Regions from separate parts of the Comamonas sp. NyZ500 genome, predicted to be linked through region 3. Evidence: predicted binding sites of a transcription regulator. Region 3 holds the regulator's gene; each other region holds the start of a gene.

Region 1 (10,333 bases), on a different contig from region 3:
CTAAGCTCCCCCTGAGCCGCTTTGCGGCTTCCCCCTCTCTCGCTTCGCGGGAGGGGGACGACGGCCTCACTACGGGGCGGCGGGGCCGCCCAGGCCCTTGCTCGCCGTCCCTTGGCTATGCCGCGCCAGGTTCGTAAATTGCTGAAAAATTGAAAGAGGTTCTCGGTTTCAGGCAACAACTGACACATCAGCAGGCAGAGCCTGGAACTGGCGCGTATCCACGGATGCCTTGTCGGTTTCGAACCAGGGATCGGGCTCGCCATCCAGTGCAAACTGCAGCTGCTGCCACAGCGCCCTGCGGCCCTCGGCATCGTCGAGAATGCGGCGCTTGACATAGTCCAGACCCACGCGATTGATGTAGTGCACCGTGCGCTCCAGATACCAGCCTTCCAGCCGGTACAGCTGCATGAAGGCGCCCGTGTACTCCATCACCTCTTCGGCGGTCTTGAGCTTGGTGAAGAAATGCGCCACCTCGGTCTTGATGCCACCGTTGCCGCCCACATACATCTCCCAGCCCGAATCGACGCCGATGATTCCCACATCCTTGATGCCGGACTCCGCGCAGTTGCGCGGGCAGCCGCTGACGGCGAACTTCACCTTGTGCGGGGCGTACATGCGCCACATGGCGCGCTCCAGGTCCTTGCCCATCTGGGTACTGTCCTGCGTGCCCATGCGGCACCATTCGCTGCCCACGCAGGTCTTGACCGTGCGCAGCGCCTTGGCATAGGCATGGCCGCAAGGCATGCCTATATCGTTCCAGACGGCCTGCAGATCCTCCTTCTTCACGCCCAGCAGATCGATGCGCTGACCGCCCGTGACCTTCACCGTGGGGATCTGGTACTTGTCCACCACATCGGCAATGCGGCGCAGCTCGGAGGCCGTGGTCTCACCGCCCCACATGCGCGGAATCACGCTGTAGGTTCCATCTTTCTGGATGTTGGCATGGCTGCGTTCGTTGATGAAGCGGCTTTGCGGGTCGTCCCTGGCCTCCTTGGGCCAGGTGCTTACAAGATAGTAGTTGACGGCCGGACGGCAGGAGGCACAGCCATTGGGCGTGCGCCACTCCATGAAGCGGAACACCGCATCGGTGCTGAGCAGCTTGTGCTCAGCGATCGCGTCGCGCACAGCCTGGTGCCCGTGGTCGGTGCAGCCGCACATGGCCTTGGTCTTGGGGGCCGCCGAGTAGTCGCCACCGGCCGTGAACATGATGATCTGCTCCACCAGGCCCGTGCAGGAGCCGCAGCTGGCACTGGCCTTGGTGTGCTTGCGCACATCGTCGAGCGTGAACAGGCCCTTGTCCTTGATGGCCTTGCAGATCGCGCCCTTGGTCACGCCGTTGCAGCCGCAGACCTCGTCGCCGTCGGCCATGGCCGCGGCCTTGCTCTGCCCCTGGTGGCCGGTGTCGCCGAGATTGGATTCGCCAAACATCAGCTTGTCCCGGATATCGGCCACGCTGCGGCCCTCGCGCAGCAGCTTGAAGTACCAGCTGCCGTCCACCGTGTCGCCGTACAGGCAGGCACCGACCAGCTTGTCGTCCTTGATGACCAGCTTTTTGTAGACCCCCGCATAGGGGTCGCTCATGAGAATTTCCTCGGTATCGCTGCCGCCCTGGAAATCGCCTGCAGAGAACAGATCGATGCCCGTGACCTTGAGCTTGGTCGAGGTCAGCGAACCCAGATAGCGGCCGATGCCGAACTCGGCCAGATGGTTGGCCAGCACCTTGCCCTGCTCGAACAAGGGCGCCACCAGTCCGTAGGCAATGCCTCGGTGTGCCGCGCATTCGCCCACGGCATAGATGCGCGGATCGGTCACGGTCTGCAGCGTATCGCTGACCACGATGCCGCGGTTCACATGCAGGTGCATGGACTCGGCCAGTTCGGTGCTGGGGCGAATGCCCACGGCCATCACGACCAGTTCGGCCGGGATCTCGCTGCCGTCCTTGAAACGCACGGCACGCACGCGGCCGCCTGCGTCACCCAGCAGCTCCTGGGTCTGCGCCTGCATGCAGAACTGCATGCCGCGCTCGGCCAGCGATTTCTGCAGCATGCGGCCCGCCTGATCGTCGAGTTGGCGCTCCATCAGCCAGTCGCCGACATGCACCACGGTGACCTGCATGCCGCGCTTCATGAGGCCGTTGGCCGCTTCCAGTCCCAGCAGGCCACCGCCGATCACCACTGCATGCTTGAACGTCTTGGCCGCATCGATCATGGCCTCGGTATCGGCGATGTCGCGGTAGGCCAGCACGCCCTCCAGGTCCTTGCCGGGGATGGGCAGGATGAAGGGCCTGGAGCCCGTCGCCATGATCAGGCGGTCGTACTCGGCGCTGGCGGTCTCGCCCTGGGCATTGACCGCATGCACCGTGCGCCGGGCCCGGTCGACGGCCGTCACGGTATAGCCGGCGTGCAGCAGGATATGGTGGTCCTGGTACCAGGACCAGTCGTTGAGCACGATATCGCCGAGCGTCTGCTCGCCAGCGAGCACCGGCGACAGCAGAATGCGGTTGTAGTTGGGATGCGGCTCGGCGCCGAAGACCGTGATGTCGTACAGATCGGGGGCAATGGCCAGCAGCTCTTCCAGCGCACGCACGCCTGCCATTCCGTTTCCAATCATGACCAGTTTGGATTTTTTCATCTGAGTCCCCGTGGGCATTTGCAAAGCCAAAAAAAAAGACGTCTGCGCGCTTCATGACTTGCATGAACGCGTAGACGTCTTTGTCTGTGGGTTCTGGTCCAGCCTTGCACCATCCCCCGGTGACCCACCTTGGCCACGCTGAACAACACGCAATTGCTGTGCCAGCTTTTCTCAGCCTGCAGAGACTATTCCATCCCGCGGCATGCACTGCTTTTGTGCATGGCCGCTTTATTGCTGTGCAAAACAAACATGGCGCCCCAAGGCGCCATGCAGCTTGAAATCAAAAAGGCTCAGGCCGCCTTCTCCACATGGCCCTGGCGCGTGTAGAGAAAGTCGATCACCGCCTTGCGATAGCTTTGATACTGGGCATCCTCGGCCAGTTCCACCCGGCTGCGCGGGCGTGGCAGCGCCACATGCAGCACCTCGCCAATCGTGGCAGCGGGACCGTTGGTCATCATCACGATCTTGTCGGACAGCAGTACGGCCTCATCCACATCGTGCGTGACCATGACCACGGTGCTCTGGGTGCGTGCCACGATCTCCAGCAACTCGTCCTGCAGCTTGGCACGCGTCAGGGCGTCGAGAGCGCCGAAGGGCTCGTCCATGAGCAGCACCTGGGGCTCCATGGACAGGGCACGCGCAATGCCCACGCGCTGCTTCATGCCGCCCGAGATTTCGCCGGGGCGTTTTTGCGCCGCATGGCTGAGGCCCACCATGGCCAGCGCCGCATCGGTGCGCTGCGCCAGCTGTGCCTTGCTTTCGCGCTTGCCGAAGACACGCTCCACGGCCAGGTGCACATTGCCCCAGCAGCTCAGCCAGGGCAGCAGCGAATGGTTCTGGAAGACCACCGCACGCTCGGGCCCAGGGCCCTTGATTTCCTTGTTGGCGCACAGCAGTGCACCGCCCGTGGGAATGGTCAGGCCGGCAATCAGATTGAGCAGCGTCGACTTGCCGCAGCCCGAATGCCCGATGAGACTGACGAACTCGCCCTTGGCAATGTTCAGATTGATGTCGCGCAGCGCGGGAAACAGTCCCTTGGCGGTCTTGAAGGTCTGCTCCACCCCGTGGATCTCGATGTACTTGGTGCTGAGAGATGTATGCATGAGGTACTCCTTGCTTTTTTCCGAGGCCACCGTGGCGCCGGCTTTGCCGGGCCACCGGTGGCGCCCCCTTGAGGGAGTGACGCGCCCGAGGGCGCGGCTCAGGGGTGGGTTAAGTCTTGACCTCTTCAAACGTAAAGGCCGAAGCCAGCTTGACCAGGGCCCACTCCAGCACCAGGCCCACGATGCCGATCACGAAGATGGCGATGATGATGTTCTTGACGTTGAGGTTGTTCCACTCGTCCCAGACCCAGAAACCTATGCCCACGCCGCCCGTCAGCATCTCGGCGGCCACGATCACCAGCCAAGCCGTACCCACGGCCAGGCGCACGCCCGTCAACATATAGGGCAGCACGGCAGGAAACAGAATGGTGGTGGCGATCTTCCACTCCGACAGATTGAGCACGCGCGCCACATTCATATAGTCCTGGGGCACACGCTGCACGCCCACGGCGGTGTTGATGACCATGGGCCAGATCGAGCAGATGAAGATGGTCCAGATGGCTGCCGGATTGGCGCCCTTGAACACCAGCAGGCCGATCGGCAGCCAGGCCAGCGGCGAGACCGGGCGCAGCAGACTGATCAAGGGATTGAACATGCGCGACAGAAAGCCGAAGCGCCCGATCACGAAGCCCAAAGGAATGCCGACCAGTGCCGCCAGACCGAAGCCCAGGGCCACACGCTGCAGCGAGGACAGCACATTCCAGCCCACGCCCTGGTCGTTGGGCCCGTTGCGGTAGAAGGGATCGCTGAACACCTGCAGGGCCTGCTCCCAGGTCTCGGCCGGGGTCGGAATGCTCTTGCCTGTGCTGCTCGATACCAGCGACCACAGCCCGACCAGCAGCGCCAGCCCCAGCAGCGGAGGCAGGACCTGAGCAAATAGCTGTTCAGCCCATTGGCGCAAGCGGCTGGGCGCCACCGCAACCGGAGCCGTGACTATCGCTTTGGGTTTGATATCTTTTTCCACTTCAGCCTTTACAAGTTCTGTGCCGGCAGCTATCTCTTTTGAAGTTTCGAGCAGCGCATCATTGGCCGCCTGGGCTGCCAGTTGCGGATCGTGCGGAGGATCGAGTTCGAGCGGTGAGTGAAGTACGGCACTGACCATGATGGTTCTCCGTTAAGGTGGCGGCCTCAGGCGGCCTTGATCTTGAAGCTGTCGGCGTACTGGGCAGGGTTCTTGCCGTCCCAGACCACGCCGTCGATCAGCTTGCTGGTGCGCAGCACATCCTTGGGCACGCTGACCTTGAGCTGGCTTGCCGCCTGCTGGTAGAGGTCGATGCGGTTGATCTGCCTGGCCACGGCCAGATAGTCGGGATGGGCCTTGAGCAGACCCCAGCGCTTGTGCTGGGTGAGGAACCACATGCCGTCCGACAGATAGGGGAAGTTCACGGCCCCGTCGTTGAAGAACTTCATGTGGTTGGGGTCGTCCCAGGTCTTGCCCAGTCCGTTCTGATAGCGGCCCAGAATGCGCTGGTTGATGGCGTCCACACTGGTGTTGATGTACGACTTCTGGGCCACGGTCTCGGCCATCTTCGTCTTGTTCTGCAGGCTGGCATCGATCCAGCGGCTGGCCTCGAGAATCGCCATCATCACGGCGCGGCAGGTGTTTGGATTCTTCTGCGCAAACTCGCCCGTGGTGCCCAGCACCTTCTCGGGGTGATCCTTCCAGATGTCCTGCGTGGTGTTGGCCGTAATACCGATGCCATCCATGATGGCGCGATGGTTCCAGGGTTCGCCCACGCAGAAGCCATCCATATTGCCCACGCGCATATTGGCCACCATCTGGGGCGGCGGCACGGTGATCAGCTTGGCCTCGGATAACGGATTGATGCCCGCAGCCGCCAGCCAGTAATGCATCCACATGGCGTGGGTACCGGTGGGGAAGGTACCGGCAAACGTGTATTCGCGCTTTTCCCTGGCCATGACCTTCGCCAGACTGGCTCCGTCGACCGCCCCCTTGTCGGCCAGGGCCTTGGACAGCGTGATCGCCTGGCCGTTGTTGTTCAGCCCCATGAGCACCGCCATGTCCTTCTTGGGGCCGCCAACGCCCAGATGCAGGCCGTAGAGCAGGCCGTAGAGCACATGGGCGAAGTCCAGCTCGCCGTTGACCAGCTTGTCGCGCACGCCGGCCCAGCTCGCTTCCTTGCTGGGGACGATCTTCACGCCGTATTTCTGGTCCAGGCCCAGCACCGAGGCCATGACCACGCTGGCGCAATCGGTCAGCGGGATGAAGCCTATCCTGACCTCTTTCTTCTCCGGCGCGTCGGAGCCTGCGGCCCAGGCGCCGTGGTGGCCCAGCGAGCCATAGAGGGCGGCGGCGCCAGCCACGCGCAGAAACTCGCGCCGCCCACCGGCAGATACAGGCTCGGGCGCAGGAACAGTAGACGAAGGAAGGCGCTGGCTCATGAGAAAACTCCATCAAGAATCGTGGTGAAGGCGATCCGGAAAACAAAAAGGCGCCCTTCCCTCCTCGGGTGTGAGGAGAAAAGGACGCCGTTGTCCCAGGTCACTCGTAATAACGCTTTAAGCGCGACCGCCTTTGGTCTGCTTGACATCAACAGTCATGCACAAACCATGCCAGACCGTGATCAGAGGCGGAGCATGCTTTGCGCTTCCGGTTCTGGCCCATATTTGGTGCAGCGCAACAAACACCGCGCGGCCAAGGCTATGAATTGGTGCTACCCGGCAGCAGGTCCACCGTGGCCAGAATCGCCTCGGCTACATCCAGCATGCGCCGGTTCTGGTTCATGGCCGTCTGGCGGATCAGCTTGTAGGCATCGCCCTCGCCGAGCTGGCGGTAGTTCATCAGCACGCCCTTGGCCCGCTCTATGGTCTTGCGCTCCTTGAGCGTGGCGCGCGCCTTGTCGATCTCGGTCTGCATGTCCTGCAGGCGCATGGACTGCTCCTGCACCAGCAAGACAATGCTTTTCTCGAGCTGCAGCCCATACGCCCCCTCCGCAGGCAAGGAGGCGGCTGACTGCGTGGCCCCCAGAAAGGCCGCAGCCGCTTCGGCACGAGTCCCTGGTTGCGGCTGCATCTCCAGCAGCGCCAGTTGCTGGCAGAGCGCTGTACCGGCCTGCTCCAGCTTGCGCAGACATTGGACCTGCAGCTCCTCGGCCAGGAATGCCTCAATCTGGTGCATGGCATCGAGCCGGCTGGAACAGGCTTCGAACCATGGCGAGCTCAAGCTGCAGTCCAGCAGCACGCCGTCCCCCGCCGTGCAGCCCATTCGACGCAGCCGCTCGATCACCGTCATATCGGGGCAGGCCCCGCATTGCTGCTGCCAGCGCTCCATCCCCGAGGGACTGGCGAAGTCTGCAAACACCTGAAAGCAGCGCTCCTGCGACTCGATCAGATGCAGCCAATGGCGCTGACGCTCCGACTTGCCGACCCCTACGGTAAACGCCGCAACCCCCGTGGCGCGCTCCTGGCCCGCCAGCTCCTTGCCCTGCATGAAATGAAACAGCGCCACCAGCAATTTCGCAATATCGGGATCGCAAGCGCTGTCCGCCGCCTCGAACACCACGGTCAGGCAGGCCGCAATCATGCGGATCAGCGCCTGCGTGCAATCCTCGGCACTCAGCTGCAGCGCATCGCGCCGGCGGCGCAGCAGCGGCAGGGCTTCAAAGCCTTGCAGTGCATTGGCGATCGCGTTGAACAGGCGAGCGCCATGCGCGCCCGGCGCCCGCGCACCCAGCTCTTCAAGCGCAAGGCAGACCCGCTCCATGACCCGGTCCACATGAAGGCCATGATCGAGCAGGCTCTGCTGCGCCTGTGCTCCACCGCTGACCAGAAAGATATTCGAGAGACCGCGCTCTTTCTGCAGCGCATGGACGAGCTCGGACATGCTCGCCACCAGGCTGCTGGCGCGGCTGATCTGCTCCAGCTCGGCAATCTCGCTTTGCCTTGCAGCCACCAGATAGTGCAGAGGCGTTTTCATGGGGTAGTGCTTGTCGTCATGTTGATTCCATGGACGACGAGCACGATTCATGCCATCTCAGGCAAGGCGACGCTGCCGCCTCTCCCAGAGCCAGTCCACCATGGCGCCCACACCGATGCCCACGACATAGGCCAGCAGATCCAGGGGATCGAAGCCATTGCCCAGCACCAGATAGGCCAGCTTGTTGGCGCGCAGGGCCTGCATCCAGGGGGCCTGATAGAGCTGCAGGAACTCGATGGCAAAGGCGATGGCCAGGGAACAGCCCATGAGCTTGCCGCGCGTGATGGCCGGCCTCAGCCAGGCCACGCACAGCAGCACCACCCAGGCCCAGAGCGCATCGCCCGGATAGTTGCCCAGCCAGGCGGGAAAGGGCATGTAGCCCCGGCGCGAGGCCAGCCCGATGGCAATGACCGCCGCAATGAGCAGGGTCAAGCCCGCCCGTGAGCGACGAAAGGGCCCGGCAGCGGCCAGATGTATCAGCAAGCTGTCGTCCCCTTTAGTCGATATGCGCGCCGGAGTCCTTGACCACCTGCTTCCAGTACGCCAGCTCGGCCGGCAGCATGGCCTTGAAGCTTTGCGGCGTGGACTCCACGCGCTCGGCGCCCAGAGTCTTGAGGCGCTCTGCCATCTCGGGCCTGGCCAGCACGGTCTTGACGGCCTGATGGAGCTTGTCCACCACCGGCTGCGGCGTACCGGCCGGTGCAAACAAGCCGTACCAGCTGGTCACGGCCAGGCCCTTGCCCAGCACGGGGATCTCGGGCGCCAGCGATGTGGGCCTGTCGGAGGCCACGCCCAGCACGCGCAGCTTGCCGCTGCTGACAAAAGGCATCACGCCGGGAAAGCTGCCGAAGGTCACCGGCAACTGGCCGGCCACCACATCGGTGGCGGCTGCCGACGCTCCCTTGTAAGGCACATGCAGCAGACTCACGTTCTTCTGCTTTTTCAGCATCTCGCCCAACAGATGATTGAGCGTGCCATTGCCGGCAGAAGCGTATTCCACCTTGCCCGGATGCGCCTTGGCATAGGCCACCAGCTCGTCCAGATTCCTGGCGGGGAAGTTCGGATTCACCACCAGCAGATAAGGCGCGACGGCCAGCTGCATCACGGGAGTGAAATCCTTGATGGGATCGAACGGCACCCTGGAATACAGTGCCGGATTGATGGTGTAGGCGCTTTGCGCCGTCACGAGAAAGGTGTAGCCGTCGGCCGCGCTGCGCGCCACCTGCCCGGTGCCCAGATTGCCGTTGGCGCCGGCACGGTTTTCCACGATGACGGGCTGGCCCAGCGAATTCTCCAGCCCCTGCGCCACGGCACGCGCAATCACATCGTTGGCACCTCCCGGTGCCTGGGGCACGACAAAGGTAATCGGCTTGGCAGGCCAGTTGCCGCCCTGCGCCAATGCTTGCGTCAGAGGAGCCACCATCACGGCAGCCGCCGCTGCCAACAGCAGCGAGCGGCGTTGGTTTGCAGAGATAAAAACAGCGTTTCGCGCCATCTCGGTGCGCGCAGCTTCTTCAAACTTCATGGCAATAACTTCCTGTGGTGGTGAACATGGATGCTGCCAGCCCTCCATGCCGGCCTGTCGCCCCATGCAACAGGCCATTCTTGCATCGCTCGCCGAGCGGCCTGAATAGCACTCACTGTTCGGCCATCGTCTTTGGCAGAGGCTGCCTCCTGCAAATGCCGTGACCAAAAGCCTGGCCGCAGCGGCACAACCTCTTCACAGCAGCACCAGCCCCGGCGGCAGACTGTCGCCCAGACTGCGCCTGTGATCCTCTGCCTCCATCTGCACCACCTGCTCGACCATGGCCATCCAGCGCTCTGGCGCACCGCTGCTGCGCATCTTCTCCAGCACCTGCGCCCTGACGGCATCGGGCAGATCGCGCGCGCGGTCGCCCGTCATGCGGGCCATCTGCACGGCGGCAAACATCGCGGTTTCGTTCTTGCGCCAGTCCTGGGCCAACGTGGCGTTCAGGAACTCCAGCGCCGCGTCTGGCGGCATCACCAGATGGGCGTTGGCGGCCAGCGATTGGCGTGCCGCCAGGCGACCTATGGCCCACCAGGTTTGCACGGTTTCATCCTCGCGCCTGAGGCGCTGCAGCATCCACTGCCCCATTTCCTGGCGGTACTGCCAGGGCACGGCCTCCATGGCCGCGAACAGGCGCAGCATGTCGTCGTAGCTGCCATGGCTGGCCTTGCCGCGCGTATTCTGCTGCACGGCCTTCTGCATATGGCCGGCCACGTCTTCGAGCAGCTCCATCTGCCGGGCCTCGTTCAGACCCGCTGCCACGCGGCGCCAGAACACCCACCACTCCGTCCAATTGGCGCCCTCTTTGGCATGACCCAGGCCCTGGCCAAACAAGGCCCAGACCTGGTCTATGCGCCAGCCATCGAGCTGCGCCCCCACGCCGGGGCGCAGACACCAGCCGGCGAGATTGAACCAAACGCGCTCATGGTCGGCCGTGCGACGGCGGCGCCTGGAGCGGGCCAGCAGCGCATCGAACAGGGCTCGCAGCAGGCCCAGCTCCCAGCCCTCGCGCGGGCCTAGGACTCTCTCTAGCGACTGGCGCAGTTGGCGCACTTCCCGGGCCGTCACTTCCTGCGCCTGCGTGCCGAAGATGCGCTCCACCAGGGCCACGGCTTTGGGCAGCCTGGCTGCCAA
Region 2 (10,333 bases), on a different contig from region 3:
CGCCATTTGAAACGAATGGCGGCCAGACGGAAGGCCAGGCCGCCGGCAAAACACACGATGGTGCTGATATTGGGGCTGACATCCAGATAGCGCAGGCCCAGGAACATCAGGCATACCGACAGCGACACGCTGGCATACAGCTCGCGGCGGAACACCACGGGGACCTGGTTGCAGAGCACATCGCGCAAGATGCCGCCGCTGATGCCGGTAATCATGCCGGCCATGATGATGACGATGGTGGGGTAGCCCAACTCCAGCGCGGTATTGCAGCCGATCAGCGAAAAGGCGATCAGGCCCATGGCGTCCAGCAGCAGAAACACCTGCTTGAGCCTGTGCATATGGCGTGCAATCACGGTGGTCAGCAGACCGAAGCTGATGACCAGATACACATATTCAGGGTGCTGGGTCCAGCCGATGGGGTAGTGGCCCAGCACCATGTCGCGGATGGTGCCGCCTCCCAGGGCTGTGACAAAGGCGATGACGACGACGCCGAAGATATCCATATTGCGCCTGCCTGCGGCGAGTGCGCCGGACATGGCTTCGGCGGTAATGGCCACCAGATAGATGACCAGCATGACGGTGAAGTTGGAGGCCTGGAACGAGTCCAGCAAAGAGACGGAAGGAAGCATGAAGGCACTTGAAAATAGACCAGCCACTCACATCGGCGGGAGTGTCCGGCTTGCCTCTCCCGCTGTCCTTTTACCTGAGAGTTGCGCATGAGCACCTTCGCGGTGGACATGCTTGCCCCTTCGGTGAGCCCTGCAGACTTGTGGTTGCGGGCTGCTCTCCAGTTGGCGATATCCGGGTCCTGTCAGACCCACCTGCGGTACTTATTGCCTGAGCGATTATGGGAGTTTGCGCCTTCGGCGGGAACCCTTGAAAGGCTCCGCTCTCCCGCGGGATGGGCGCGATTTTAGCCAGTTTCAGCGACTCTATTCGGGTTAATACCTGTATTGGTGTGGTTCTGCGGCTGCCGGCTGGGGGAGCGGAAGGCCGGTCTGAACCCGCCATGGCTCGCACAAGCCCGCGTCTTCGTCTGTGAAGCCGCCCGCCGTGAAAAACTCATACGCACGACATCAAAGGCCAAAAAGCGCAAAGCTCGTCAGAACGAAGACCATTGCGCTTCGTTTGGCCAGCACTGTGCTGACCGGCGCATCCCCACGGCCATTTTTAAGAATCTTCTTATGCCGTTCGATCGAGTCCGTTCCTATCCTTATCCACTTCAGATCAAACGGTCACGGCGAACCCCGGCGTTCGTGCAGGGCCGCAGCGTGTCTCCACACGCTTGCAAAAGGAGATGGGATGGGAGATTGGCTTCGACAGGCGCGTTGGGCCTTGTTCGGCCTGCTGGCGCTGATGGTGCCGGCGTCCGCACAAACGAAAAACAGTGCCGAACAGGAGAACGCCGCGCAGGAGCTGCTGCGCCAGCAAGAGCGTGAGCGGATACTGCGCGAGAAGCAGGAGACAGCGACCGATGTGCGGTTGCAGCCGGCGCAGGCTCCGCCGCCGGACCGGCTTCCACCGGAAGAAACGCCATGCTTCCCGATTGAACGCATCTGGCTTGATGGCGAAGACGCCTACAGATTCTTCTGGTCCCTGAAAGCGGAGCGGCCGACCCCGGCAATGACCCCGCCACGGGGCGCTGCCTCGGCACCGGCGGCATCAACATGGTCATGGCGCGCGTGCAGAACGCAGTCGTCGTTCGCGGCTTCGTCACCACGCGCATCCTCGCCGCGCCGCAGGACCTCACCTTAGCCGGCAATTTGTGCAACAACGCCCCCCAGTGGTAATCTGGGCTGGAACGTGCATTGGCTCATTCGAGGCGTCCTGAGAGTGCAGGTTTTCGTTCCGCCCCTTCCGATTCAGCGATCCGAATTCGGAGAAGGCATCGCATGAATCGTTCCGCGACCGTGCTGAACCCAAATGGTGTGTATGCCGAGCGGTACTTGCCTGCAGATGCCAGAGCAAAAAAGCGCGGCAGAAAAGCGTAGATTGAATTTCGGAGTCCACTCGGTCTGTCCGAGCGGAATGAATGTCCGGCAGCGGAGAAAATGAAAAATACGTCCAACGTTGTCAGGGTTTGCAGAGTATTCGATTTTGACGAAAGTCCTGCTGAAATCTACGCAAAGCTATGCCAGAGTTTGTCTTTGCTTCCTGCACCTTGGGGGCTGGCGAATGTGGATGTCATCACATTTGAAGACCGGCCCGATTGGCCTATCCATGAAGTGAGCTATCGACTTCACGAGGAGGTCAGTGGCCTTGAAATTGGACTTTTAAGCCGGAGGTATCGGCGAAATTCAGAGGCGCTTCCATGCCTTGAAGACTACATGACTGTCGAATTCAATTCCGCGAAAAATGGAGCCGACCTGAAGTATGTTTTCGATCAGGTGATCCCCCTCTACATACGCAGCTTTGGTGCGTTCTTCGCTGCGGTGGAGGACATGGATGTGCTGGCTGAAGAGGAAGACGAATTCTGGAGATCAAGTGATGAAGAGCGTATGCAAGTCCGGGCTCAATCCGGTCCACGTAGACAAGAGTGCCTTCACATCAGGCAAGTGAACTACTGGGCCAGAGAACAGTGCAGCAACTACTTCGGACTTACGCCAGAGCAGGTGGTGGGCATACTCAGCGACCACGTCGCCCGTGCGGATGTACTTGAGGAGGGCGCCTATATTGTTGTCTCGTACGACCCACTGACCTCGGAGCAGGCGCAAGCAATTACCTCTGCATTGATGCCTTTGCTGAAGACACGGTGAAGTACTTGAACGGGGTAGTGTCTTCGCTGCGTGCAGTGAGCCTGGGCGATTTTTTAGCCAGCCGACCTTGTCGGTAGCCCAAAGTACAACCTAACCGTCAATCCACGACACAGCAGCTCTAGAGAGCATTCCGTCATGGCTTACGACTTGCACTTGGTTAGAACTAGCAATTGGTTGGATGCCACCGATGCCCCAGTCACCAAGGAAGATGTTGATGCATTGCTCTTATCTGACGCCGAACTTGCCTGGTCAATGGACTACATCGACATGAAGCTTGAGGGTGAAGCAAAGTGATTCCATCTTATCGAATGGAAGGGCGAGCCCTTTTTTGGGTGGTACAAGGACCAAATCAGGTTCAACAGCTCAGATCAAGATGCGCTCATTAAGCTGATTGGTATGGCCGACGCGCTTAATGGCGCACCATGCATAAAAGCGCTCGGGAGATAGGGATTTAGCAAGTACCAGGTGGCCCCACTGATCCACCGCTTGCACTTGGTAGAACCGCCTGGAAAGATCGACGCCCACTCGCACGATGGGCCCATCGGTCAGCTCAGTCATGGCATTCTCCAGTTGAATCCGATGGGACTTTCGAGCATCCATGCTGATCATTGGGCATCAGCGCAGAACTAGGAAAGTCCTTTCGTATTCGTTCTGAGACGGTCGCGTCCCGGCCAAAAGCGGAAGTCGGCTTGATTCATGCAAGCCTCTGACGAATGCTGGCCTACGGAGTTATTCGTGGTCAGTGGCCTGAATGGCAACGGCAATCGAGTGATGGACTGCTCTTAGACAGGTAGACATACCCTGTCTATCCTCTGGCACTTTCCTATCCAGCACAGACGGATATCAAAATGATAAAACTGTGCTGCAGTTCATACCTCCCCTTCCGGCCGGATGCCAGGCAACACCAGTTTGCCTTCCCGCATGGCCTGCAGCAGCAGATGGGGGGTGGTGCAAATATGGGCTTCCAGGGCCAGGGCCGCGCGGGCCTCGTGGCCAGCCATGGCGAGCTCGAAGATCTCCTGGTGCTCGGCATGCACATCGCGGGTGAGCGCGGGCTGCTCCATGGCGTAGCAGCGGTAGCGCTCGCTATGGCGCGCCAGCAGGCGTAGCACCTTCAATGTCCAAGGGGATGCATAGCCGGAGAGCAGGGTCTCGTGAAAGCGCAGGTTCAAGGCCTCCCACTGGCGGCGGTTGTCGCTGGACAGCGGTTGCTCGGCTGCCGAGAGCTCGTCATAGCTGGCCTGCAACTGGGACCGCCAGGCCGCGTCGCCATGGCGTATGGATTCACGCAGTGCATGGGTTTCGATATGTACCCGCAGGCGGGTGATGTCCTGCAGGTCGTCCATGGCGATGGTGGAGACGCGAAAGCCGCGCTGGCCTTCGGTTGTGACCAGGGCATCACTGACCAGGCGCGTCAACGCCTCCCGCAAGGTGCCTGCACCGACCTCGTAAGCCTGGCGCAGATGCTCTATGCGCAGCTTGCTGCCAGGCAGCAGGCGGCCTTCGACAATGTCGGTGCGCAGCCGGGCATAGGTTTGCTCGGTCAGGGTGCGCGATGCCTCGCCGCCGCTGGATTCAACCTCGGGCAGGGCCAGGCATTGCATAAAGGATTTCTTGGCCAAGCGTTTACTCCTCGGTACCTGTTGTGCGTTCGCGGATGCGTGAGAGCCGGTAGCTGAGTTGGGGGCGGGTCATGCCCAGGGCGCGGGCCGCTGCGGCCAGATTGCCGCTGGCGCGGCGCACGGCTTCTTGCAGCAGCCCGTCTTCCAGGGCGTCCAGCGAAAGCCCCTGGTGCTGCATGCTGTCGTAGACACTGGCCGTATGCAGATCGCCATCTGTGCCGCAGGCCTGGGCCAGATGGCCTTGGTCGTCTATGGTACTTTGGCCGTTATCGCTCCATTGGGGGAACAGGCAAGCCACATCGATGGGTTCGCCGGTCGGCGTGAGGATGAGGCCGCGTTCCACCAGGTTCTCCAGCTCGCGCACATTGCCGGGCCAGCTGTGGCCGCGCAGCGCGGTCAGCGCCCGGTCACTGAAGCCCGGGGCCGGCTTGCCGTGCAAGGCCGAGTATTTCTGCAGCAAATGCATGGCTAGCAGCTCGATATCGTCCACGCGCTCGCGCAGCGCAGGGATGCGTATGGGGTAGACGTTGAGGCGGTAGAGCAGGTCGCGCCGAAAGCGCCCCTGTTCCACGGCTTTCTCCAGGTCCACATTGGTGGCGGCGATCACGCGTACATCGACCTGGGTGCTGCGGTGGCCGCCCAGGCGTTCCACCTCGCCGCTTTGCAGCACGCGCAGCAGCTTGGCCTGGGCGGCCAGGGGTAGCTCGCCCAGCTCGTCCAGCATCAGTGTGCCGCCATGGGCGCGTTCAAAGCGCCCTATGCGCGTGGCTGTGGCGCCGGTGAAGGCGCCTTTTTCGGCGCCGAACAGCTCGCTCTCTATCAGGTCGGCGGGCAGGGCCGCGCAGTTCACTGCCACAAAGGGTTTGTCGGCACGCGGGCTCATGGCATGAAGGGCGCGCGCAAAGCGTTCCTTGCCCACGCCGGTCTCGCCCGTGAGCAACACCGTAACCTGGGTGGGAGCTGCCTTGGACAGCAACTCCAGCGCGGCCTGAAAGGCACGTGAATGGCCCAGCAACGGGCCCTGGCTGTCGCAAGGGGCCAGGCCGGTGCGCAAGGCCTCGACCTGAGACTGCAGCTCATCCAGGCGTACCAGCATGGAGTCGGGGTCGTAGTCGCGTGCGATCTGTTCGCCATCGGGCCACTCATGTTGAAACCGGCCCTCTATCAGGCAGTGTGCGTGGCCACAGGTGGAGCACTGCATTTCCTTGAAAAACACCGGGCGACGGAAGAACGCGCTGGAGTAACCCGAGGCATAACCCAGCAGCATCCAGCACGAGGGCTGGTCCTGGGGGCCCCATTCGCGCAAATGGATTTCCGCTTCCCAGCTGTGTTCCCAGCGCACCACGCATTGAAAGTGGCCCGCCTGCTCATCGGCCTCAAAGATTTCCGGCGTGGCGCGCACCGCACCCTCCAGCCGGTGCAGCTGGGGACCTACGGCAAACATCTCGAACAGGCTGGCTGTGGGCCTTATCTGGCGTGCCAGCAACGCATCGCGCTCACCTGCGGCATAGCCGGCACGCAGCAGCAGGCGCCGCGTGTGATCGGGGCCCATGGTGTTCATCATTTCGCGGCGCAGGGCGTGAAGAGAGGCCAGATGCAGCAGCAACATGCGCTGGCCCGAGAGCCAGATCAGTCCGTCTTCGGTGGAGAAGCGGACCTGGCTGCGCAAATCGGCATCGGAGGGTAAGGCGGGAGGAGTGTGGGGCATGAGAAAACTATCGATAAAACATCGAATTCTGGCTACGGGATTGACCCGCATCCCCGGCCTTGAACTGCTGGCGTAATTGATGAATTGCGCACCTTTGCTTGGGGTGCTTGATCATTTGGTCATGCTGCAGCGCAGTAGGAACTGAAGCACTGTGGATGCCGTCCTAGGGTTTGCCCTGGAATCACTGCTCCCCAGCTTGCTCAAACACGCATAAATTTAGGGAGTAACCCTTGATTTATCGATATTTCCATGAACTGGCACGGGCTGTGCAATTGCAAAAGCCACAGACCCGCCAGGAGCCCCTCATGGAAACAAGCACTCTCGATCTTCCCGCCTGCGATCTCACGCGCCGCTCGGTGCGCGTGCTGCAAAAGCGTGCCAACGGTTTTGTGGACTTTGAGTTCTCCGTGGGCTGGCCCGAACTCACGGTGGAGCTGGCCATGACAGAGGCCGACTTCGAGGCCTTCTGCCAGGTCCAGAAAGCCAGGCTGCTCTGACCATCACTCACGCATCCCACGACAACACAGGAGACAAGCCCATGAACATCGAGCTTTCGGCGCGCGAGATACAGCCGCTGCGCCATACCTTTGCCCGCGTGGCAGCTTACACGGGAGACAAGCCCGCGTCGCGCTATCTGGAGGCCACGCTGGGCGTGCAGCCCACACATCATTTCCATTACCGGCCGCTGTGGGAGCCTGAGTTCGAGCTGTTCGACACCGGCCGCACGGCGATCCGCATGGCCGACTGGAACGCGCTGCGCGATCCACGTCAGTACTACTACGCCACCTGGACCATGACCCGTGCCAAGCAGCAGGAGGCCGTGGAAGCCAACTACCAGTTTGTGGAGTCGCGCAACCTGGCCGGCAAGATGTCCGATGCCCTGCGCGCCAAGGCCTGCGATGTATTGATGCCGCTGCGTCATGTGGCCTGGGGCGGCAATATGAACAACAGCCAGATCTGCTCACGTGGCTACGGTACGCCCTTCACGGCTCCGGCCATGATGCATGCCATGGACCATCTGGGCGTGGCCCAGTACCTCACGCGCCTGGGCCTGGTCATGGACGAGCCCGGCGTGCTCGAAGCCGGCAAGAACGACTGGATGCAGCACCCGGCCTGGCAGCCGCTGCGCCATCTGGTGGAAGACCTGCTTGTGGTGCAGGACCCCATGGAGCTGTTCGTGGCCCAGAACATGGTGCTCGACGGACTGCTCTATCCCCTGATCTACAACCACTTCGTGGACGAGCATGTCACGGTGCAGGGCGGCACGGCCGTGGCCATGCTCACGGCCTTCATGCCCGAGTGGCACACCGAGACCGCACGCTGGATCGATGCCGTGGTCAAGGTAGCTGCAACCGAATCCGCAGACAACCGCAGCCAGCTGTCGCACTGGTATCTGAGCTATGCCGACCATGCCTGCGTGGCACTGGCCGCCGTGGCCGAACTGGCCCTGGGTGCGCGTGGCGCAGCCGTGCTCAGCGAAGTCCGCCAAAGCCTGGATGCCCGTGCCCGCAAGGCCGGTCTGGACATCTGAGGAGCAGCGCCATGAGCACATCTGCCAGCACCCCCGTCTCCAAGGTGTTCATCGCCTTTCAGGACAACGAGGAATCGCGTCCCGTGGTGGATGCCATCCTCGCCGACAACACCCACGCCCAGGCCGTCTACTCGCCCGGTCTCGTGAAAATCGACGCCCCCGGCCGCCTGGTCATACGTCGCGCCAGCATTGAAGAGCAGACCGGTCGCCCCTACGAGCTGCAGCAGATCCAGATCAATCTGGTCACGCTGTCCGGCCATGTGGATGAGGACGACGACGAGTTCTCCCTGAGCTGGAACCAGTAAGAACCGCTCCCCGAACACCACCAGACAACGCCATCCAAGGAGACACCATGGACGCACCCGTAATCAAGAAAAAGCTGGGCCTCAAGGACCGCTACACCGCCATGACACGTGGCCTGGGCTGGGAGACCAGCTACCAGCCCATGGACAAGGTCTTCCCCTATGACAAGTTCGAGGGTATCAAGATCCACGACTGGGATAAGTGGGAAGACCCCTTCCGCCTGACCATGGACGCCTACTGGAAGTACCAAGGCGAAAAAGAGAAAAAGCTCTACGCCGTGATCGAGGCCTTTGCCCAGAACAACGGCCAGTTGGGCGTGACCGATGCGCGCTATCTCAACGCGCTCAAGCTGTTTATTCAGGGCGTGGTGCCGCTGGAGTATTACGCCCACCGCGGTTTTGCCCATGCGGGCCGGCATTTCACCGGTGCGGGGGCACGCGTGGCGGCGCAGATGCAGTCCATCGACGAGCTGCGTCACTTCCAGACCGAGACCCATGCGCTGTCCAACTACAACAAGTACTTCAACGGCATGCACAGCTCCAGCCACTGGTTCGACCGGGTCTGGTTTCTGTCGGTGCCCAAGTCCTTTTTTGAAGATGCGCTGAGCGCAGGTCCGTTCGAGTTCCTCACGGCAGTGAGCTTCTCCTTCGAATATGTGCTGACCAATCTGCTGTTCGTGCCCTTCATGTCGGGCGCGGCGCATAACGGCGATCTGTCCACCGTGACCTTTGGCTTCTCGGCGCAAAGCGATGAGTCGCGCCATATGACGCTGGGCATCGAATGCATCAAGTTCATGCTGGAGCAGGACCCGGGCAACGTGCCCATCGTGCAGCGCTGGATCGACAAATGGTTCTGGCGCGGCTACCGCGTGCTGACCCTGGTGGCCATGATGCAGGATTACATGCTGCCCAAGCGCGTGATGAGCTGGAAGGAAGCCTGGGAGATGTATGCCGAGGAAAACGGCGGCGCTCTGTTCCGCGACCTGGCGCGCTACGGCATCCGCGAGCCCGCAGGCTGGAAGCTGGCCTGCGAAGGCAAGGACCACATCAGCCACCAGGCCTGGAACATCTTCTACAACTACACGGCAGCCGCACCTTTTCACACCTGGGTGCCCGGCGAGCAGGAGATGCAGTGGCTGTCTGAAAAATACCCGGACAGCTTTGACAAGCACTACCGTCCTCGCCTGGAGCACTACCGTGCCGAGCAGCAGGCCGGCAAGCGCTTTTACAGCAAGACCCTGCCCATGCTGTGCACCACCTGCCAGATCCCTATGGGCTTCACCGAGCCCGGTGACCCCACCAGGATCTGCTACCGCGAATCCGACTACGAGGGCAGCAAATACCACTTCTGCAGCGACGGCTGCAAGCATGTCTTCGACGACGAGCCCGAGAAGTTTGTCCAGTCCTGGCTGCCGGTGCACCAGATCTACCAGGGCAACTGCTTCAAGCCCGATGTGGACCCCACGGCCGAAGGCTTTGACCCGCTGGCTGCCGTGCTGGACTGGTATGGCATGAATGTGGGCCGCGACAACATGGACTTTGAGGGATCGGAGGACCAGCGCAATTTCGCGGCCTGGCGCGGCGATCCGCCACCGGCAACCTCGGCCAACCACGCAGCCAGTAACGCTTCCGCGAACCCCAGCCAGGAGGCCCAGCCATGAGCGTCACCGCACTCAAGCCCTATCGCTTTCCCGCCAAGGATGTGCGCGAGAACTTTCCCGCGCCTCTGCTCTATATCGGCTGGGAAGACCACCTGATGTTCTGCTCGCCCGTGGCCCTGCCGCTGCCGCCCGACATGCCTTTCGGTGCGCTGGCCCAGGCCGTGCTGCCCGATGTCTACGGCGCCCACCCCGACTTTGCACGCATCGACTGGAGTGAGGTGCAGTGGTTCAAGTCGGGCCAACCCTGGTCGCCCGATGCTTCCAAGTCGCTGGCCGATAACGGCCTGACACACAAGGACGTGATCCGTTTTCGCACCCCGGGCCTGATCGGCATCCAAGGCTCTTACAGCTAACCACCCTGGCGGTTGCAGCGCTGGCCTGGCCGGCGCTGCAGGAATGAGAGCGAGACGATATGAGCTACCAACTGACCTTAGAACCCCTGGGCGCCTCGATTGAAGTGGAGGAAGGCCAGACCCTGCTGGACGCCGCTCTGCGCCAGGGTATTTACATTCCCCACGCCTGCGGCCACGGCCTGTGCGGCACCTGCAAGGTCCAGGTTTGCGACGGCGAGGTGGACCACGGCGCGGCCAATCCTTTCGCGCTGATGGACATGGAACGCGAGGACGGCATGACGCTGGCCTGCTGCGCCACGCTGCAGTCCGATGCCACCATCGAGGCCGATTTCGAGGACGAGCCCGATGCGCAAATCATCCCCGTGCGCGACTTTGCGGCCACAGTGGTGCGCATCGTCGA
Region 3 (10,333 bases):
CACGGGAGCCGTGGCCCTGTGCGTGCCCGACAAGCAGGTGCCGCTGGGCACGCGCCTGCTGTGATCGGCATATTCAGAGGCAAAATGGCCGCCAGCCATTCTCCCGCCTACGGATACTGCTATGAATATCAGCTTCAACCCACTGGTGCGCGTGCGCACCGTCACCGCCTTTGTCAACCTGAGCGCCGATGAGGCACAGTGGCAGGCCGGCCTGACCCAGGCCAAGCAGCAATGCGATGCCGTGGCCGATGCCATCGAGGCCCGGGGCTATCAGGTGCAGTCCATCCGCATCGTGAGCAACCCGTTCGGCGAATATCTGGATGTCTCCAGCGCAGACAGCGCCCTCGCCGGCCTGCAGCGCATTGCCGAAACGCTCAAGGCCATCAACACCGGCAAACGCCGCATCCGCTTTGCCGTGGGCGAGGCGCGCAATGCGCAGGAAGTGGCCCTGCTGCCGCAGCTGATTGCCGCCTATGGCGACCTGTGCAACGCCTGCGTGAACATCGATCTGGATGAACATGGCTTTCTGCAGACCGGCTTGCTGGCCAGCAGCGTGCAGGCAATTCAGCAGATCGCGTGCACCACGCCGCGCGGCGAAGGCAATTTCAACTTCACGGTCAACTTCAACTGCGCGCCCGGCATTCCCTATTTCCCGGCCAGCTACCACCGCGGCCAGCACCACGGCGCTCTGGTGCTGGGTCTGGAAACGCCAGACCTCATGGTGGCTGAACTGCAGAAGCTGCAGCAGCAGCGCCTGCAGCTCGATCACGCGGCGTGGTTCAGGCTCGCATTCGAGCGCCTGAGCCAGGCCCTGAACGAGCATGCCACTGCCATCCAGCGCTGTGCCGACGGCGTGAAACTGGCCGAGGGCTGGCATATCGCGGGCATGGACACCTCGGCCGCGCCGTCCAAATCCTGCGCCTCCATGGTCGATGTCTACCAACTGCTGGGCGTGCCCTATTTCGGCGCCAGCGGCACGGTGGAAGCCTCGGCCCTGCTGACCCGCGTCTTCAAATCGGTCAACGGCGTGACACAGATCGGCTTCAGCGGCCTGATGCTGGCCGTGACCGAGGACCAAGGCCTGGCCCAGGCCAGTCTGAATGACGAATTCGATATCCGCGCCCTGCTGACCTACAGCAGCGTCTGCGGCATCGGCCTCGATACCGTGCCTGTGCCGGGCGACAGCAGCGCCGAGCAGATCGCCGCCGTCATGCGCGATACGGGCACCATGGCGTTTCGCCTCAACAAGCCGCTGACGGTGCGCCTGTTCCCCGTGCCGGGGCTCAAAGCGGGCGACACAACGGCGTTCGAGAGCGCGGATCTGTGCAACTGCGCCGTGCTGGCCCTGCCTTGAGTATCTGATCCCGACCGGCTGCTGCGCCTGGCCGTCAAGCGCCGGCAGCTATTGCTTTTGATATTCCCCTACCCCGGTTCTGTTTGACCTGCCCCCATGGTGGCCGCCGGGGTGCCCCCGGTAAAATTGGCCCTTATGGCAAAAATTATCGTTCTGGCACTGGTGCTGCTCTTCTTTGGCTGCGGGCTGTACATGCATCTGCGCGGCAAGGTGCGCCACAAGGTGGTCAAGCAATTGTTTGACCACTCCACGTTCACAGCGCCGTTCAACGTCTTCATGCTGATGTTCAGCAAGGTGCCGCGCACGCCCTATCTGCCCACCAGCACCTTCCCCGAGCTGGCGCCGCTGCAGGCCAACTGGCGCGAGATCCGCGAGGAAGCCGTCAATCTGCAAAAGAACATGCAGATCAAGGCCGCCGCCAATAACGATGACGCAGGCTTCAACTCCTTCTTCAAGACCGGCTGGAAGCGCTTCTACCTCAAGTGGTACGGCGACGCTCACCCTTCGGCCATGGAGCTTTGCCCCAAGACCACGGCCCTGGTGAAATCGATTCCCAGCGTCAAGGCCGCCATGTTTGCCGAGCTGCCGCCCGGCGCCAAGCTCAATCTGCACCGCGACCCCTATGCGGGCTCGCTGCGCTATCACCTGGCCGTGCTGGCGCCCAACGACGACCGCTGCATGATCGAGGTCGACGGCCAGCCCTATAGCTGGCGCGAAGGCGAAGGCGTGATCTTCGACGAGACCTTTATGCACTGGGCCGAGAACCGCTCGGAAGGCAATCGCATCGTGCTGTTCTGCGATGTGGAGCGCCCCATGACCAATGGCTTTGCCCAGTGGCTCAATCACTGGCTGGGCAAGAACGTGGTGGCCGCCGCCAGCTCGCCCAACAACGAGGGCGATCCGCGCGGCATGATCAGCAAGCTGTTCAAGATCTCGTTCTATGCGGGCAAGTACCGCCGTGCCTTCCGTGACTGGAATCCGACCTTCTACAAGATCCTCAAGTTCGGCCTGATGATCGGCGTGCTGGTCTGGTTTATCTGGTGGTTGGTTTCTTGATAACCCCCTGAGGCGCTACGCGCCTTCCCCTGGCCGGGCGCCCCCAAGGGGGACGGCAGCATCGCCGCAAGGGCGGCTCTTGCTCGCTGCCCCTTGCTTGAGGAATGCCTTATCAAGGCTCCCGCCCTAAATGCAGAACAAGAAAGCCGCTGTGCGATGCATCAGCGGCTTTCTTGTTTCTGCGGTGCCCTACAGCGCCTTGCGCAGCGTGGTCGTCGGTATCTTGAGCTGCTCGCGGTATTTGGCAACGGTGCGGCGCGCGCACTCGATGCCCTGCTCCTTGAGCATATCGGCCAGCTTGGCGTCCGACAGCGGCTTTCTGGCATCTTCGGCATCGACAAACTGCTTGATCAGCGCACGCACGGCCGTGCTGGAAGCACTGCCGCCGGTTTCCGTGCCCAGGCCCGAACCGAAGAAATACTTGAGCTCGAAAGTGCCCTGGGGCGTGGCCATGTACTTGGCCGTGGTCACGCGGCTGATGGTGGACTCGTGCAGGCCCAGGGTGTCGGCGATATCGCGCAGCACCAGCGGGCGCATGGCCAGCTCGCCATGCACAAAGAAGTTCTTCTGCCGCTCCACGATGGCTTCGGAAACACGCAAGATGGTGTCGAAGCGCTGCTGGATGTTCTTGATGAACCAGCGCGCCTCCTGCAGCTGCTGCTGCAGCGCCGCATGGCCGTCGCTGTTCTTGTGGCGGCGCAGCACGCCGGCATAGATGTCGTGCACGCGCAGACGCGGCATGACCTCGGGGTTGAGCTGCACGGAGAAGTCCACCCGGCCCGAGCCGGACCGCACCGGGCGCACGATGACATCGGGCACCACGATATGGCGTTCCACGTCGACAAAGCGGCGCCCCGGACGCGGCTCCAGCCTGGCGATCAGGGCCATGGCTTCGCGCAGTTGCTCCTCTCGCGCACCGCACAGGCTGGTGAGCTTGCGCAGATCGCGCCGCGCCAGCAGGTCCATGGGCTGGGCACAGATGGCCTGCGCCAGCAGCAGCCGGCTCATATGCGCCTCGGTCGTGCCCTCGTCCTCGGCCGTGCGGATCAGATCGCGCAGCTGCAGCTGCAGGCACTCGGCCAGATCGCGCGCGCCCACACCCACGGGCTCCAGGCTTTGCAGCAGCTTCAGCGCAATGGCAAAGTGCTGCTCCAGCTCCTCGCGCTCCTCCAAGTCGTCGCCAGCCAGGCTCTGCGCCAACTCCTGCAGGGAATCCTCGAGATAGCCGTCGTCGCTGAGCGACTCGATGAGAAAGCGCAGTGCAGCCATGTCCGCCGCACCAAGATGCAGGCTCAGCGCCTGACGGTGCAGAAAGTCGGTCAGGCTCTGGTGCTCGCGCGCCAGATCGATGGCATCGGTTTCGTCATCGCCGTCGCGGTTGCGCGTGGAGCTGCTGGCCGAGGGCGTATCCCACTCGCTGCTGGATTCGCCGCCCCATTCCCCGTCCTGGCCGTCCATGCCGTCGGCCTCCCAGTTCAGCGTTTCCGGGGTTTCGGGGTTTGATGTCTCCGCTACCGTTTCAGTAGCTTGTTGCGCTTGCGATGCATCTCTTTCAGCATGAATACCATCTGAAGTGCTGTATTCACTGGCGCTAGCAGCTACATCTACAGGAGCATCCCCCGCAGTTTCTGCCTCATCGCCCGCACGTTCCAGAAAAGGGTTGTCGACCAGCATCTGCTCGACTTCCTGCGCCAGCTCCAGGGTGGAGAGCTGCAGCAGCTGAATGGATTGCTGCAGCTGCGGCGTAAGCGATAAATGCTGCGAAACGCGTAGCGAGAGACCTGGCTTCATCGAGGCGCGGCTCCCAGACAATCATCGCAAACGCGCGCAGTGCTATGGACTTGCCGCCGGGCCGCCCCAGGGCAAACCCCGGCGCAGCCGGTCAGGGCCCCTTCCGGGGACAGCGACCACACAAAGTGAGGGAGCGTGGGGGTCATCACATTCTGAAATGTTCGCCCAGATAGACGCGGCGCACATCGGCGTTCTCCACGATCTCCTCGGGCGTGCCTTCGGCCAGCACATGGCCGTCGCTGATGATGAAGGCGTGGTCGCAGATGCCCAGCGTCTCGCGCACGTTGTGGTCGGTGATCAGCACGCCGATGCCGCGCTCCTTGAGGAAGCCGATGATGCGCTGGATCTCGATCACCGCGATCGGGTCGATGCCGGCAAACGGCTCGTCAAGCAGAATGAAGCGCGGTTGCGTGGCCAGGGCGCGGGCAATTTCCACGCGACGGCGCTCACCGCCGGACAGCGCCAGCGCCGGTGACTGGCGCAGATGCTCTACGCGCAGCTCCTGCAGCAAGCCCGTGAGGCGCTTTTCGATCTCGTCGCGCGTCAGCGTCTTGCCCTGCTCGTCCTTTTGCAGCTCCAGCACGGCGCGCACATTGTCTTCCACGCTGAGCTTGCGAAAGATGGAGGCTTCCTGGGGCAGATAGGACAGGCCCAGGCGCGAACGCTGGTGAATCGGCATGCCGCCCACCGGCTGGCCGTCGATGAAAATCTCGCCGCCGTCGCTGCGCACCAGGCCCACGATCATGTAGAACGATGTGGTCTTGCCCGCACCGTTGGGGCCGAGCAAACCGACCACCTCGCCTTTTTGCACGGACAGGGACACATCCTTGACCACCTTGCGGCTGCCGTAGGACTTGGCCAGATGCTTGGCCTCCAGGCGGCTGTCGGACTCGCCGCTGCGGCTGCTGGAGAAAGTCGGCTCGCTCATTTCTTCTCGTCGGCTTTCTCACCGCCCAGCGTCATGCTCTGGCGCAGCTGCGTGGCAGGTGTTGCAGGCTTGGGCTGTGCCCCCGGGGTGCCGTCCTTGGGCGCCATGATGGCGCGCACACGGCCACCCTGTCCCACGGAGGAGCTCGGCAGGCCGCCGCTGGTCTTCTGGCCATCGACGGTATAGACGTCGGTGATGTTGTTGTAGACGATGATGGAGCCCGTGACCTGATCGCTGAGCTGACCGCCACGGTAGCGGCGCATCTCGCCACGACGGATGAACTTGACGATATCGGCCTTGCCGTCGTACTCGATGACTTCGCCTTCGCCCTCGATGAACTCCTCGGGCTGACCGGCCACGGTATCGCGCTTCTGACGGAAGAACGCTCGCTTGCCGGCCTCGGCCTTGATCACACCGTACTGATAGCCCTCGGCGTCCTGCCGCACATCGAGCTGAGCACCGCGCAGCACGATGGAGCCCTTGGTCATCACCACATTGCCAGTAAAGACACTGGTCTGCTGCAGCTCGTCATGACGCAACGCATCCGCCTCGATATTCATGGGCTTGGCGCTGTCGGCTTTTTCGGCATGGACAATGCCGGTCGCTGCTGCCAGGGCGCAGGCCAGCGCAAGAGGTAGGAGTGTTTTTTTCATGGAAGGCACGTTTCTTGCATCCATTGTAGTCATTCCCTTTTTGCAACTTGCGTAAAAAACACCCACAAAAAAGCCCGCACGACGGCGGGCTTGCTGGGCGTCAAACGTCACTGACGTCTGCTGCCTGATCTCAGGCCTTGCGGCTGGAGGCGACCAGCGCATTGACCACGCGCAGCACATTGTCCATATTGCCGGCCTTGGTGCCGTCCGTGTAGTAGCGGCCGGCCACACCCATGGCGGGCACGCCTTCCACGTCATATTCGTTTTGCAGCTGAGCGGCCTTGCGCGCCTGGTTGGCCACGGTGAAGGAGTTGTAGACTTCCTTGAACTTGGCCAGATCCACGCCCTGCTTTCCGACCCAGTCAAAGATGGCGTCGTCGGTCTTGAGCAGATTGCGATCCACGTGGATGGTGCGGAACACCTTGGCGTGCAGCTGGGGCAGCAGGTTCATGCCCTCCAGAGCGTAGTACAGCTTTTGCTGAGGCACGAAAGAGGCATTGAAGGCCACGGGCACGCGGCGCACTACCACATCGGCAGGCTGGCTCTTTGCCCAGGCTTCGAACTGGGGCTCGAAGGCATTGCAATGAGGGCAGCTGTACCAGAAGAACTCGACCACCTCGACCTTGCCGGCCGGCGCGCTCACGCTGGCGGGCTTGCCGAGCTTGATGTAGTCCTTGCCTTCCTTGGGCGCAGCGCCCTGGGCCCAGCTGGAGGAGGCACCCAGACTCAGGGCACCGGCAGCAGCTGCCGAGGCAGCCAGAGAGAATTCGCGACGTTTCATCTAAACAAACTCCTGTATCAGGTCTGCAGTATCAGAGCCAACAGGCCCAAAAAAGTTCAGCTTTGTCAAAACTACCAATGGCACAAGCCAGAGGCCTCAAGCAAGGGCCGCCCCGCAGCTACGCTGCAGTCCCCCGGCGCGCAGCGCCTCAGGGGTCTTGTTATCTGGCCGCGCGCACCAGAGTCGAGTCCACGCCCGCACCGTCGAGCTTGCCCTTGAGCTGCTCGGCATCGTCACGCTTGCTGAACGGCCCCACGCGCACGCGGAAAACGGTGATGCCATTCTGCTCACGCTCGCTGATGCGCGACTCCCAGCCCAGCATGGCCAGCTTGGCACGCTGCGCTTCCGCTTCGCTCTGGCCGCGGAAAGCACCGGCCTGCACAAAGTAGTTGAACGCAGAGTCCGAAGAGGATGCCGTTTGCGCGGCCGCCTTTTCCTTGTCTGCACGCGCCTTGTCTGCCTTGTCGGCGGCGGCGGAGCGCTCCTTGACCAGGTCACCCAGCGGATCACCCGATGCAGGCTTGGCAGGCTTCTCCGGCGTAGAGGGTGGCGGCGGCGTGGTGACTCCGCCGGTTGCAGTAGGTTGTACCGCAGGTGTGGGCGGCGACACCGTCACGTCGCTCGGGGGAACTGGTGGTGTCACCGGGGGCGGTGCAGGCTGGCGGCTCTGCAGCGGTGCGTTGGGGTCCCAGTTCTTGTTGCGCTCGGCCTCGGCCGCATCGCGCTGAGTGTTGTTTCCACCCTTGTTGAGGAAGGGCACCGGCACCTTGGTCACATAGATGGCCACGGCCAGGGCCGCAGCCAGACCGATGACCATGCCAAAGATAAGCCCCAGGATGGTTCCACCGCGTTGCTGGTTCTTCATATCAGTCGCTTAACGCTTTCTGCTTCAGTTATTCCATTCTCAGATCCATCGCCCCCTGACAGGCAAGGCCGGCAAGGTGATCGATGGACAGGAAACTGGGATTACATGCGCTCGGGTGCGCTCACACCCAGCACCGCCAGACCATTGTGCAACACCTGGGCCGTGGCAGCGACCAGGGCCAGACGTGCGAGCTTGACCTTTTCGTCGTCCACCAGAATGCGCTCTGCGTCGTAGTAGCTGTGATAGCTGGAGGCCAGATCGCGCAGATAGAAGGTCACGTCGTGCGGTGCGTTGCCTTCGGCAGCAGCAGTCAGCATCTCGGGGTACTTGGCCAGCAGCAGCATCAGCGCCTGGGCCTGCGGGCCTTCCAGAGCGGACAGGTCCACATCCTTGAGTGCCGCCAGACCTGCACCGCCGGCCTCCTGCCAGGCGCGCAGCACGGACTGGATGCGCGCATGGGCATACTGCACGTAGTACACGGGGTTGTCGTTGTTCTGGGCCACGGCCAGATCCACGTCGAAGGTGTACTCGGTGTCGGGCTTGCGCGAGAGCAGGAAGAAGCGCACGGCATCCTTGCTGGTCCACTCGATCAGATCGCGCAGCGTGACGTAGGAGCCGGCGCGCTTGCTGATCTTGACCTCTTCGCCGTTGCGCACCACGCGCACCATGGTGTGCAGCACGTAGTCGGGGTAGCCCTCGGGGATGCCCACATCGGCAGCCTGCAGGCCGGCACGCACGCGGGCAATGGTGCCGTGGTGGTCCGTACCCTGAATGTTCACCACCTTGGTGAAGCCGCGCTTGAACTTCTGGATGTGATAGGCCACATCGGGCACAAAGTAGGTGTAGCCGCCGTCAGTCTTGCGCATCACGCGGTCTTTGTCGTCGCCGTAGTCGGTGGACCTGAGCCACAGCGCGCCGTCCTGCTCATAAGTCTTGCCGTTGGCGATCAGGCGGTTGACCGTCGCCTCGACATGACCGTTTTCATAGAGGCTGGACTCGAGGTAGTACTCGTCGAACTTGAGGTTGAAGGCCTGCAGGTCCTTGTCCTGCTCGTTGCGCAGATAGGCCACGGCGAACTGGCGGATGTTGTCGTAATCCTCGACATCGCCGTTGGCGGTGAACTCGCGGTCATCGGCCTTGATGGTTTCCTTGGCCAGGAAAGCCTTGGCGATGTCGGCAATGTAGTCGCCGTTGTAGAAATTCTTGGCCAGCGGGTTTTCGCTGTCGGTGGGCCAGCATTCGTCACCAGGCTTGAAGCCTTTGGCGCGCAGCTGGGTGCTCTTGGTCAGGGTGTCGATCTGCACGCCCGCGTCGTTGTAATAGAACTCGCGGTGAACCTTCCAGCCCTGGGTGGAATAGAGGTTGCTGATGGCGTCGCCGATCGCAGCCTGGCGGCCATGGCCCACATGCAGAGGGCCGGTGGGGTTGGCGGAGACGAACTCGACGAGGATGTTTTCACCGCGATCGGCCTGGTAGCCGAACTTCTGGGCTTGCGCCAGCACTTCGCGCACCACCTCCTGCTTGGCAGCAGGCTTGAGGCGAATGTTGAGAAAGCCCGGACCCGCGATTTCAATCGCATCCACCCACTGCTGGAAGGCGGCTGTAGCCTCCAGCGCGGTCTTGAGCTGCTCGCCCAGGGCGCGCGGGTTGGCCTTTAGAGGCTTGGCCAGCTGCATGGCCGCCGTGCAGGCGAAATCGCCATGGGCTGCCACTTTGGGGTTTTCAAACGCAGCGCGTGCGCCGGCGCCGGGCGAGAGTGTTTCGAGCTCAGCAGCCAGGGCTGCGAGCAATTCCTGTTTGACGGAGAGCATCGCGGGATTTTACGTGCCGGATTCAAGTCCTGCCGAATCGCTGGCGCCACACCCTTGTTCCAGGGCCGGTTCACAGGCTGCAGGGCGGTATCCGCATGTTTCGCCGGCCATACCTTCGACAAGCGCTGCTGCTCCTTGATTGGCAACCTGGTCAACGACAGCCACTATGGCGATCCGCGCAATGTGATGCTCAAGCTGCGCGGCAGCTTCTGAATGCTGCAGACGTGAGAAAGGCCGCTTTGCGGCGGCCTTTACCTTTCGCACAGCTTGGCACAGGCCTACATACCGCGCGCCCAGAAGATGGCAACCACGGCGATCACCGGCACCACATGGCCCTGCCACATCACCCATTTACGAGTCTGCTTGATTTCCTCGGGCGCCGGCAGCTGACCGCTGGCATCCAGCGTCTTCTTCCAGCGGCGGAAGGTCAGCGTGGGCTTGAGCGAGAGCAAAAAGGCGATGACGAACAATGTCATCTTGAGATGGAACAGCGGCGAGGCCGTATAGGCTCCCATGCCTTTGACGCCCCAGAGCAGGCGCGCAATGCCGGTCAGCAGCAGGACGATGGCGGCAATGCCGTAAATCATGTCCAGCCTGGCCAGACGCTGCACCACGGCGGCATTCATCCATTCCACACGGCACAGGGCGGCCTGGCTGGTCAGAAACACCACCAGGGTCAGAATCGCCAGCAGATGGGCGCTGGCAAGAACAGCTTCAAAGGTCATGGCTTCACAGTAGAAAAAAGGACGGGTTCAGCGGCCCCTATCAGGCCACGGCGACCGGTCCATTGTCTACCGTTTCAGGCCCGCTCAGAGATCCACGCCGAGACGAAAGAAGTCCGGCTGGTTGTAGTGATGCTTGAGGTAGTCGATCCACATGCGCACGCGCAGCGGCATGTGCTTGCGCTGGGGGAAGACCACGAAGATTCCGTTGGGCGGCGCAGCAAACTCTTCCAGCACGGGCACGAGGCGGCCGGCGGCGATCTCGGCCTCCACCTCCCAGGTGCTGCGCCAGGCAATGCCCCAGCCCCCCAGGCACCAGTCGTGCAGCACCTGACCATCGGAGCAGTCCAGCGGGCCACCCGGCTTGAAGTG

Evidence for each region. The regulator sigma-54, encoded in region 3, starts transcription at its own class of promoters, with help from an activator protein. The targets are predictions, from matches to a motif close to TGGCANGNAANCTGCTTT.
Region 1: JAO85_RS09165 (CmpA/NrtA family ABC transporter substrate-binding protein) is a predicted target of sigma-54. The motif match lies at 6,294-6,311, and genes of this name have one in related genera.
Region 2: JAO85_RS22545 (phenol hydroxylase subunit) is a predicted target of sigma-54. The motif match lies at 6,342-6,359, and genes of this name have one in related genera.

What each region holds. Positions count from the first base shown of each region.
Region 1 is NZ_JAEIJE010000004.1:270,783-281,115, forward strand. Features, by position in the region: gene nirB (nitrite reductase large subunit NirB) at 169-2,631, opposite strand; gene JAO85_RS09155 (ABC transporter ATP-binding protein) at 2,922-3,734, opposite strand; gene ntrB (nitrate ABC transporter permease) at 3,844-4,836, opposite strand; gene JAO85_RS09165 (CmpA/NrtA family ABC transporter substrate-binding protein) at 4,863-6,137, opposite strand; gene JAO85_RS09170 (nitrate regulatory protein) at 6,397-7,722, opposite strand; gene JAO85_RS09175 (DUF2809 domain-containing protein) at 7,729-8,154, opposite strand; gene JAO85_RS09180 (tripartite tricarboxylate transporter substrate binding protein) at 8,168-9,196, opposite strand; gene JAO85_RS09185 (Hsp70 family protein) at 9,392-10,333, opposite strand, start outside.
Region 2 is NZ_JAEIJE010000023.1:13,959-24,291, forward strand. Features, by position in the region: gene JAO85_RS22510 (trimeric intracellular cation channel family protein) at 1-629, opposite strand, end outside; glycine riboswitch at 682-801, opposite strand; glycine riboswitch at 815-907, opposite strand; gene JAO85_RS25830 (hypothetical protein) at 1,668-1,790, shown strand; gene JAO85_RS22520 (hypothetical protein) at 2,052-2,756, shown strand; gene JAO85_RS22525 (hypothetical protein) at 2,892-3,050, shown strand; gene JAO85_RS22530 (hypothetical protein) at 3,120-3,314, opposite strand; gene JAO85_RS22535 (GntR family transcriptional regulator) at 3,626-4,378, opposite strand; gene JAO85_RS22540 (sigma-54-dependent Fis family transcriptional regulator) at 4,383-6,086, opposite strand; gene JAO85_RS22545 (phenol hydroxylase subunit) at 6,392-6,583, shown strand; gene JAO85_RS22550 (aromatic/alkene monooxygenase hydroxylase subunit beta) at 6,625-7,617, shown strand; gene JAO85_RS22555 (MmoB/DmpM family protein) at 7,629-7,922, shown strand; gene JAO85_RS22560 (aromatic/alkene/methane monooxygenase hydroxylase/oxygenase subunit alpha) at 7,970-9,580, shown strand; gene JAO85_RS22565 (phenol hydroxylase subunit P4) at 9,577-9,933, shown strand; gene JAO85_RS22570 (NADH:ubiquinone reductase (Na(+)-transporting) subunit F) at 9,993-10,333, shown strand, end outside.
Region 3 is NZ_JAEIJE010000003.1:436,468-446,800, forward strand. Features, by position in the region: gene JAO85_RS07765 (tRNA-binding protein) at 1-64, shown strand, start outside; gene JAO85_RS07770 (DUF711 family protein) at 122-1,354, shown strand; gene JAO85_RS07775 (aspartyl/asparaginyl beta-hydroxylase domain-containing protein) at 1,490-2,410, shown strand; gene JAO85_RS07780 (RNA polymerase factor sigma-54) at 2,600-4,201, opposite strand; gene lptB (LPS export ABC transporter ATP-binding protein) at 4,347-5,129, opposite strand; gene lptA (lipopolysaccharide transport periplasmic protein LptA) at 5,126-5,782, opposite strand; gene JAO85_RS07795 (thiol:disulfide interchange protein DsbA/DsbL) at 5,913-6,563, opposite strand; gene JAO85_RS07800 (SPOR domain-containing protein) at 6,724-7,428, opposite strand; gene argS (arginine--tRNA ligase) at 7,530-9,239, opposite strand; gene JAO85_RS07810 (DUF2214 family protein) at 9,518-9,964, opposite strand; gene JAO85_RS07815 (LysR family transcriptional regulator) at 10,049-10,333, opposite strand, start outside.